Regions from separate parts of the Halomonas sp. AOP43-A1-21 genome, predicted to be linked through region 1. Evidence: predicted binding sites of a transcription regulator. Region 1 holds the regulator's gene; each other region holds the start of a gene.

Region 1 (2,204 bases):
TGAATCAGGAAGATCCGGCGTGGCCTGGCGGACCAGCTCAGTAAAGCGCGCGAACACCTCGCCATACTGCTCTTGAATATGACGCCGTAAATGCCCTTGAGCCTGGCTATAGGCCAGCCCGAGCAAGCGCATAAACACTTTTAGACTATTGCGCTCAGCGGGCACTGCCAGCACCGTTGTTGCCATGGTTTCGAGCAGTTCCTCCAACGGGATATGGCTATCGGTATAGCGAGCTTCTAGCTCGTCGAGCGCAGTATGAAAGCGCAGAGTGAAGGGATCCAGATAGCGTGAGAAGACCGCCTGAATCAAGGCTTTTTTAGAGCCAAAGTGATAGTTGACGGCCGCTAAATTGACCCGGGCTTTGCTAGTGATGTTGCGCAGCGACGTTTCAGCAAAACCACGCTCTGCAAACAGCACCTCAGCGGTATCAAGAATACGCGACACCGTATCAGATTGTGCCATTTCGGCCTCCAGAAAAACGAGTGTTTAAAACATGCCGAAATAGTATGCCATAACCCTAACGGGCTCAATCCTAGATACGAGAAGCTCCTGTAATCGATGAGAAAACTCATTAAAGTTAATTCAAACACCTCATCGCTGAATTGGGGTCGGCTGACGTTTGAGCCTAGCCGTTAGCCAAATGACGCCAGGTCCTTGTCTAACCTCTATTAAGCACTATTTTTATCCGTGTACTGGACAGAGGAACATACTGTATACTTAAACACATATTGTTCAAGCAGGCAGATACCGACTGTCTTTTATCGTTTATGGAGTTTGGTATGTCTCGACCACTCACAGCACGTCAACAGCATGTTTTTGATTTTATCGTAAAAACCATGGGTGAATTCGGATATCCACCCACTCGCGCAGAAATTGCCAAAGCGCTAGGGTTTAAATCGCCCAATGCTGCTGAAGAGCATTTGCGCGCGCTTGAGCGCAAGGGTGTGATCCGCATTATTCGCAATACATCACGCGGGATTCGTCTGCCTAACCAGGATGTTCAGGAAGTGAGCGATTCGCCTGCTCCTGTGGCGGCCAATAGTGATCTTCCCCCGGCCGGCTTGCCCGTTATTGGCGAAGTTGCCGCGGGCAGCCCCATCTTGGCGGCTGAACACATTGACCGCTACTGCCCGCTGCCAGCAGAGTACTTCACGCCCAAGGCCGACTACCTGCTGCGTGTGCGCGGCCTGTCGATGAAGGATGTTGGCATTCTTGAAGGCGACTTGCTGGCAGTGCATCGCACTGACCGCGTACGTGACGGGCAGATCGTTGTCGCGCGCCTGGAAGATGAAGTTACCGTGAAGCGCTTTAAGCGTCAGGGCCATCAGGTAACGTTAATGGCCGAAAACGCTGATTTTGCCCCTATCGAAATCGACTTGCGCACTCAGTCACTGGATATTGAAGGCGTCGGGGTGGGCGTTATCCGGGGCGGCAACGGTCAAGCACTCGGCTAATGTACCGCTTGTGGTGAGTTGGCGGCAGAGCATCGTGTTAAGAATATAATTTCTTAAGAACAGAGAATACAGCGTCTTGATAGCTTTCAAGCGGGTGGCCATTTCCATGGCCACCCGCTTTTTTTTGGCTTAAACGCAACTACGGGCGTTTAGCTGAATACCACCGTCTTATTACCGTGAATCAATACGCGGTCTTCCAGGTGCCAGCGCAAGCCACGTGCCAGCACGGCTTTTTCCACATCGCGGCCAAAACGAACCAGATCAGTGGGTGTATGGCAATGGCTCACGCGATGGATATCCTGCTCGATAATCGGCCCCGCATCCAGCTCCTCGGTCACATAGTGACAGGTCGCACCAATCAGTTTTACACCGCGCTCATAGGCCTGATGATAAGGCTTGGCACCCGCAAAAGAGGGCAGGAAGCTGTGGTGAATATTGATCACCTGACCGGCATACCGCTCGCATAGTGACGGCGGCAGAATCTGCATATAACGTGCCAGCACGATGCAATCCGCGCGCGCATGATCGATATGCTCTTTCACTTGGGCAAACGACGCTTCTTTATTGTTCGGATCAACCGGCACATGGTGATAAGGAATACCGTACCACTCGGCGATTGAACGCATGTCTTCGTGATTGGAAATCACACCGGCGATATCGCAATCCAGCTCACCCGCCTGCCAGCGATACAGCAGATCCACCAGGCAATGGGACTCACGCGAGACCATCAGTACCACCCGACGGCGCTTT
Region 2 (2,204 bases), on a different contig from region 1:
GATATCGGCCAGACGCTCGTCCACCCAGGCTAAACGCTCAGGGTCAAGCTCAGTGGTGCTGGCAAAGCGGTGCAGCTCGCTGGCGGCTTCTTCCACTTGAATACGCGCATCGCCCAGCATGGCAAGCGTATTGGCCAGCATGCCTTTATCGCTACCCGGTAGGGCGCTCAAGTGGGCATAGGCCTGATTGAGAAGTGACAGCGCGCCGCCGTCGTCGCTTGCGCAGCAGTCGGCAGCAAGCTGCGTTTCACGCAGGGTTTCTTCGGCGTGGGCAAGCGTTTGCTGCTCTTCTTCCAGCGTCTGCAGTTCGCTTTCGCCGAGGCTTAACTGGTCCAGCTCTTCTAACTGGTAGCGCAACAGTTGGCGCTTGGCCTCTACCTCGCTACCTTCTTCACTGAGTTTTTTAAGCCGCCGCCGGGCGGTGCGCCATTCGCGGTAGGTCTCTGATAGCTTGCTGCGCGCTTCATGCAAACCAGCGTAGTCGTCCAGCAGGGCCAGGTGCACTTCTTCGCGCATCAACGCCTGATGAGCGTGCTGACCATGTATCTGAATCAACTGCTCGCCGAGGGATTTTAGGTCGGTGATCGTTGCAGGCTGGCCGTTAATCCATGCTTTTGAGCGCCCGCTTGCCGTCACCACACGGCGCAGCAGACACTCGTCTGTGGGCAGTTCGCGAGCGGCCAGCCATTCGACAGCCGCGGGCAGGCGCTGAATATCAAAGCGCGCAGAAAGATCGGTGCGCTCACGCCCGTGGCGCACACTGCCCGCATCAGCGCGTTCGCCAAGGCACAGGCCAAGGGCCCCTAGCAGGATGGATTTGCCGGCACCTGTTTCCCCAGTGATGGCGGTCATGCCGTGGGTCAGGTCAAGCTCAAGGCGGTCGACAATGGCGTAATCTTGAATCGCTAGCTGAGTAAGCATGAGGCCCCCTGAGGCGGTGCGACGCAGAAGCTGGATACTTATCCAATGGTTGTTGTTTTATACAGTAGTCGATAACTCACTTCAATGCCCCCTCTTGAGATGGCTTTTATGGCCCCCATATAGCGTGCAGACGTATTTAAAACTTTTTATAAGCGCTTTAGTGAAAGCTTTTCTATCGGCATCGCAGGGCCCTGTAGTAAGGCCCCGCCGCATTTTTTAGGAGCATGGCATGGCAAAAGAACCGCAAACTCCGTTAGATGACGAGCTGGCCCGCCAAGAGCAAGAGGCCGAAATGACGGATCAAAACGTTGAAGAACGCCTGATCGACGGCGAACTTGAGGGGCTGATCAATGATGAAGCGCCGCTTGAAGGTAGCCTGAGCAACCCCGAAGCCGAAGTGCTGGCCGCTCAGGTGGAAGAGCTTGAACAGAGCCTTTCTGAAGCCAAGGATCAGGCGCTACGCGCGGCTGCCGAAGCGCAGAATGTTCGCCGTCGTGCCGAGCAGGAAGCGGATAAAGCGCGCAAATTCGCCCTGGAAAAGTTCGTCAAGGACCTGCTGCCCGTGGTGGATAGTCTGGAAAAGGCTCTTGAGTCCATGCAGGACGGCGCCTCTGATGTACACCGCGAAGGTGTTTCCATGACGCTGAAAATGCAGCTCGACGTGCTTAACCGCTTTGGCGTTGAAAGCATTGAGCCTCAGGGCGAGCCCTTCGACCCCCAGGTGCACGAGGCTATGGCCATGGTACCCAATCCCGAGCTTGAGCCGAACACCGTAATGGATGTGATGCAGAAAGGTTATCTGCTCAACGGCCGTTTGGTTCGCCCGGCGATGGTGGTGGTCAGCCAGAAGGCAAATTAAGCCTTGAGTGGCTAAAAGCGCAAAAAAAGCCCTTGAAAAGTTACTGGCGGCCCCCAGATAAAGGCCAACCCTGCGGGAATTCCCGCAAACGTTTTAAGTATTGAGACAACTGAATTCGAGGTTTTTGCTATGGGACGCATTATTGGTATTGACCTAGGTACTACCAACTCTTGTGTGGCAGTACTTGATGGTGACAGTGCTAAAGTTATCGAAAATGCTGAAGGCGGCCGCACCACGCCTTCCATTATCGCTTACACCGATGATGGCGAAACCCTGGTAGGCCAGGCCGCTAAGCGTCAGGCGGTTACCAACCCAGAGAATACGCTTTACGCCATCAAACGTCTGATCGGCCGTCGCTTCAAAGACGACGTCGTTCAAAAAGATATCAAGATGGTGCCTTACAAGATCGCTGAAGCCGACAACG
Region 3 (2,204 bases), on a different contig from region 1:
ATGGCACCAATCAAACTCAAACTGGCGCTGCCTATCGCCAGTGAAAGCGAAAGAACCGCGTAACTTCCGGCCGGTAGTGCCAGCATGATGCCGAGCAGCGGTGCCATCAGCGCAAGCGGTAGCCCGGTGAATAGCCAATGCGCGGCCACTTTGGCCAAGCTCAATATGGCCAGTGGTTGAGGCGCTAACAGCAGTTGCTCCAGGCTGCCATCGTCATAATCGGTGCGAAACAGGCTATCCAGAGACAGCAGCGCGGCTAAAAGCGCGGCCACCCATAAAAGCCCAGGGGCAATAAGCGCCAACATGTCGGGGTCGGGTGAAATACCGATAGGAAACAGCGTCACCACCAGTGCAAAAAATACCAGCGGATTGAGTAGCTCGCCGCGCCGCCGCAGCATCAGCGTTAAATCGCGCTCAAGCGTAGCTTTAAAGGCGATCCAAAGGCTGCCTTGAGCAGGCGCTTCGACAATCACGACGGCTGGCGCAGCGTTGGTGCGTTGCAACGACATCTTCTACCCCAACTGAACGCATCTGACGGTGGACGTTACCGCAAGCGCATGGTGCGTGGTCAATAAAACGCAGCCCCCCGCCTGAACGTGGGCCGCCAGCTGGGCTTCCAACGCCGTCACACCCTGGCGGTCAATGGCCGTAAATGGTTCATCCAGCACCCAGAGCGCACGCCGAGTAAGCGTTAAGCGAGCCAGGGCGACACGGCGTTGCTGACCCGCCGACAGCTGCCCAGCAACGACATCTTCAAAGCCGTTGAGACCCACCTTGGCTAACGCTTCCAAGCGCTGCTCTTCACTGCCTTTATCGCCATTGAGCGCTTGATACCAAGCTAAGTTTTCCAATGGCGAAAGCCCGGCCTTAACGCCGGGGGAATGACCTAGATAAAGCAGATTGGCAAGAAACTGCTCACGGGCTTTACGCAGTGGTGTGCTGTTCCAGTAAAGCTCGCCTTCATACTCGCCTAGTTGACCCGCCAAAATTTTAAGCAGCGTGGTTTTGCCACTGCCGTTGGGGCCTTCAATTCGCAGGATTTCTCCACTGCGAATCTTTAGATCGAGCCCTTCAAATAACCAGCGCCCATCGCGCTCGCAGGCTAATTGTCGTGCTTCCAGGCACAGGCTCAAACGTCTCTCCCAGCGCATTAATAATGGCCAAAACTCTACACGCAAAGCCGCTTTATCGCCAGCCAGGTACCGATTGCTTCAGCAATTAATCAAGCACGCTAACAATGTGAGCAAACCACACGGTTCATGATGAATTGACAAAAACAGCACTACCACTGTATGCAAAAACAGCTGTATACTGAAACCACTGTATGAAAACACATATTAATAAAGTCTGATTTACTACGACTCATGCCTAGGGAAAGGGCGCTGCATTGGAGAACCCAATATGAATATATCGATGTCAGCACCAACACCTGCTTGCCGTTCAGTATTAGGCGCGGGGCTTGGCGCTTCAAAAAGCACGTCCTCTGCACGTGCCGTGTCCGCTTCAGGCCGTATGAAAAGGCACAATACTTACGCGCTTAAAATACGCGGCAACCGACTGCGCGATTGCAACTTATTCGATGGGGATGTCATTATTATTCGGCGTTTTCAACGCGATGCCCATGAAGAAACCGCCGTTGCGCAGATCAACCAGCAGCAAGTCGCTTTAAAGCAGCTCTCTATCAGCCGCTTTGGAGTACATTTATGGCCTGCTGACGCCCAGGCGCCGGATCTCTTTTTGCACAATCGCGATATTCAAGTGTTAGGAATGGTAATGGGGGTGGCTCAGGATAACGCCCACCACCTGGCTACCGATTCTTATGGTCCCATGGAGCATTGATTGCGTTACCGAGTCCCGGATTTACCTGCCGCGCAGTGGCACACCGCTGAAATCGACGTCGAAAAGAGCCAGTTTCTGGCGTGGCTATGCCATGCGCCCGACGTTGGCGCTTTCGGTGCGCTGCTTGAGGCCGCCAGAGCCGCCCATCCCAATGCCAGCCACCACTGCACTGCCTATATAGCCGGGCCTCCCGGCGAGCAAACGTTGATTGGATTTTCGGATGATGGTGAGCCGGGCGGCACGGCGGGCAGGCCGATGTATCAGGTACTTCAGGGCAGCCAGCTGGGTGAAATTGGCTGCGTGGTAATTCGCTACTTTGGGGGCACCAAACTCGGCACCGGCGGCTTGGCTCGCGCCTATGCTCA
Region 4 (2,204 bases), on a different contig from region 1:
TCAAGCCATGCTTCAAAAAGCGGCGCTACCTCATGAGGCAAACGTAGCAACATCCAGGTGGCTGTTCGTGCGCCTGCGCGGCTGGCGGCTTCCAGAATGCGCTCTATTTCGTGGTCGGTAAGCCCTGGAATAACCGGGCTAACCAAAGTGCCCACAGGAATGCCTGCGGTATTAAGCTCGCGGATGACTTTTAAGCGTGCCTGAGGAGAGGCCGCACGGGGTTCAAGTGTGCGCTTCATATTGGCATCCAGGCTGGTCAGGCTAACAAACACACGCACCAGACAGTGTTCCGCCATTTCAGCCAGTAGGTCAATATCCCTTAGCACCAGAGTGCTTTTGGTCACGATAATGACCGGATGGCGGCATGCCAATAAAAGCTCAAGCAGCTGGCGCGTTAACTGGCGCTTGGCTTCCAGCGGTTGGTAGCAATCGGTATTGCCCGAGAGGTTGATAGGCCGGCAGACATAGCCCGGTTTGCAAAATTCCTCACTTAAGCGCTCCACCAAGCCGTTGCGAGCAATCAGCTTGGTTTCAAAATCAAGGCCCGGCGATAAATCCCAGTAAGCATGGGAGGGCCGGGCGTAGCAGTAAACGCAGCCGTGCTCACAGCCTCGGTAAGGATTCAACGAGCGGTCAAAAGGAAGGTCGGGCGATTTATTCCAGGAGAGCGCGCTTTTACTGGTTTCTTCGCGTACTTCCGTGACCAACGTGGTGGAGGCTTCCTCTCGCCACCAGCCATCATCCTCCGCCACGCTGTGGGTTGGCGCAAAGCGGTTGTGCGGATCATAAGTAGCCCCACGCCCTTTATGCACGGTAGTTTGCGCTGATGGTTTACCGAGAGACGCCATACGCCTGCCTCTATCTGTATATATGTTTATATATACAGTATATGCGGTGTGGCTGAACGTGCAAGCCTTGGGCGATTTATTGGCGAATTTATGGCTAAGACGGGGCGTTATTGAATGGCCCGTTAATGAGTGAGTAGAAAGCAGCCAATCGTTTATTAGCAAAAATTAATTTTATTAATTCAGATTCATAGAAATGACATTTTCAAACGTTAGGCTTAGCCGAATAACGAGTTAGCTAAATTTAGCCAAGGGATGAAAATGAAAAATTTTAAGTGGAATGCACTCACGTTAGCACTGGCATCAATCATGGTTACGCCAGCATTAGCGCAGGAAGATACGGCTAAGAACGTTATATTGATGATCACCGACGGTACCGGTATTGAGACGTTCCGCGCGGCAAGTTACTTCCGTCATGGTGCGCTGGGTCATGAAGTTTACGATGAGTTTGATGTGCAGCTTTTCATGGCCACTCATCCGCTGAATACCTCCAATACGCCCACCAAGAGCGATGAGGGTACGGTCACGTTTGAGCCAGCCGAGCTTTGGAACGACGAAGCGGTAGACACCGTTTACGAGGGCAGCCTGGGTAACTACAAAGGCTACTTTGCCGGTTACGACTATGCCCGCGCCGATTACACCGATAGCGCCGCGGCGGCGACTGCACTGGCGTCCGGCCAAAAGACTTTCAACAATGCCATCAACTGGTCCAACGACGATGAGTCGCTCAAGCATATCGGCGAATACACGGTGGAAAGCGGCCGTGCTCTAGGCGTTGTCTCTTCCGTGCAGATTTCACACGCCACTCCGGCCGGTTTCCTGGCCCATAACGTAAGTCGCAACGACTACAGCGCGATTGGCCGTGAAATCGTTGATTCCGGCCTTGCCACTGTGGCCATCGGTACCGGCCACCCTTATTACGATGCGGCAGGCGAGCGTGTCGATAACCCCGGGGAGAGCAATTTTCGCTTTATCGGTGGTGAAGAGTACTACCAGCGTTTGATGGACGGCGAAACGGATTACGCCTTTATCGAAAGTAAGGAAGACTTTGAAGCGCTGGCCGCCGGTGAAATCGACCTGCCCAAGGACAAGCTGCTGGGCCTGGTGCAGAACATTCAGACCCTTCAATACAACCGTCCTGGTGTGAGCGGTGGCAACTTCCTGGATACCTCTCCGAGCTTGGCTACCCTGACCGGGGCTGCCCTGAACGTGCTCAACGCCAGCGAAACCGGCAACGAAAACGGCTTCTTCCTGATGGTTGAAGGCGGCGCCGTCGATTGGGCCGCTCATGCCAATAACCTGCCGCGTATCATCGAAGAACAGATCGACTTCAACGAAGCCGTCGAAGCCGCTGTCGAG

Evidence for each region. Region 1 encodes LexA, which represses DNA repair genes until DNA is damaged. Its sites were predicted from a motif close to TACTGTNTANNTANACAGTA; they were not measured.
Region 2: recN (DNA repair protein RecN) is a predicted target of LexA. The motif match lies at 969-988, and genes of this name have one in related genera.
Region 3: ACT3R7_RS16575 (LexA family protein) is a predicted target of LexA. The motif match lies at 1,287-1,306, and genes of this name have one in related genera.
Region 4: ACT3R7_RS11320 (PA0069 family radical SAM protein) is a predicted target of LexA. The motif match lies at 869-888, and genes of this name have one in related genera.

Annotation. Positions count from the first base shown of each region.
Region 1 covers NZ_JBQSWC010000015.1:51,259-53,462, reverse strand. Annotated here, with positions in the region: gene ACT3R7_RS10160 (TetR/AcrR family transcriptional regulator) at 1-462, opposite strand, end outside; gene lexA (transcriptional repressor LexA) at 780-1,454, shown strand; gene purU (formyltetrahydrofolate deformylase) at 1,604-2,204, opposite strand, start outside.
Region 2 covers NZ_JBQSWC010000028.1:56,710-58,913, reverse strand. Annotated here, with positions in the region: gene recN (DNA repair protein RecN) at 1-921, opposite strand, end outside; gene grpE (nucleotide exchange factor GrpE) at 1,151-1,780, shown strand; gene dnaK (molecular chaperone DnaK) at 1,910-2,204, shown strand, end outside.
Region 3 covers NZ_JBQSWC010000033.1:41,943-44,146, forward strand. Annotated here, with positions in the region: gene ccmB (heme exporter protein CcmB) at 1-509, opposite strand, end outside; gene ccmA (cytochrome c biogenesis heme-transporting ATPase CcmA) at 513-1,133, opposite strand; gene ACT3R7_RS16575 (LexA family protein) at 1,402-1,839, shown strand; gene ACT3R7_RS16580 (IMPACT family protein) at 1,840-2,204, shown strand, end outside.
Region 4 covers NZ_JBQSWC010000018.1:8,032-10,235, reverse strand. Annotated here, with positions in the region: gene ACT3R7_RS11320 (PA0069 family radical SAM protein) at 1-848, opposite strand, end outside; gene ACT3R7_RS11315 (alkaline phosphatase) at 1,107-2,204, shown strand, end outside.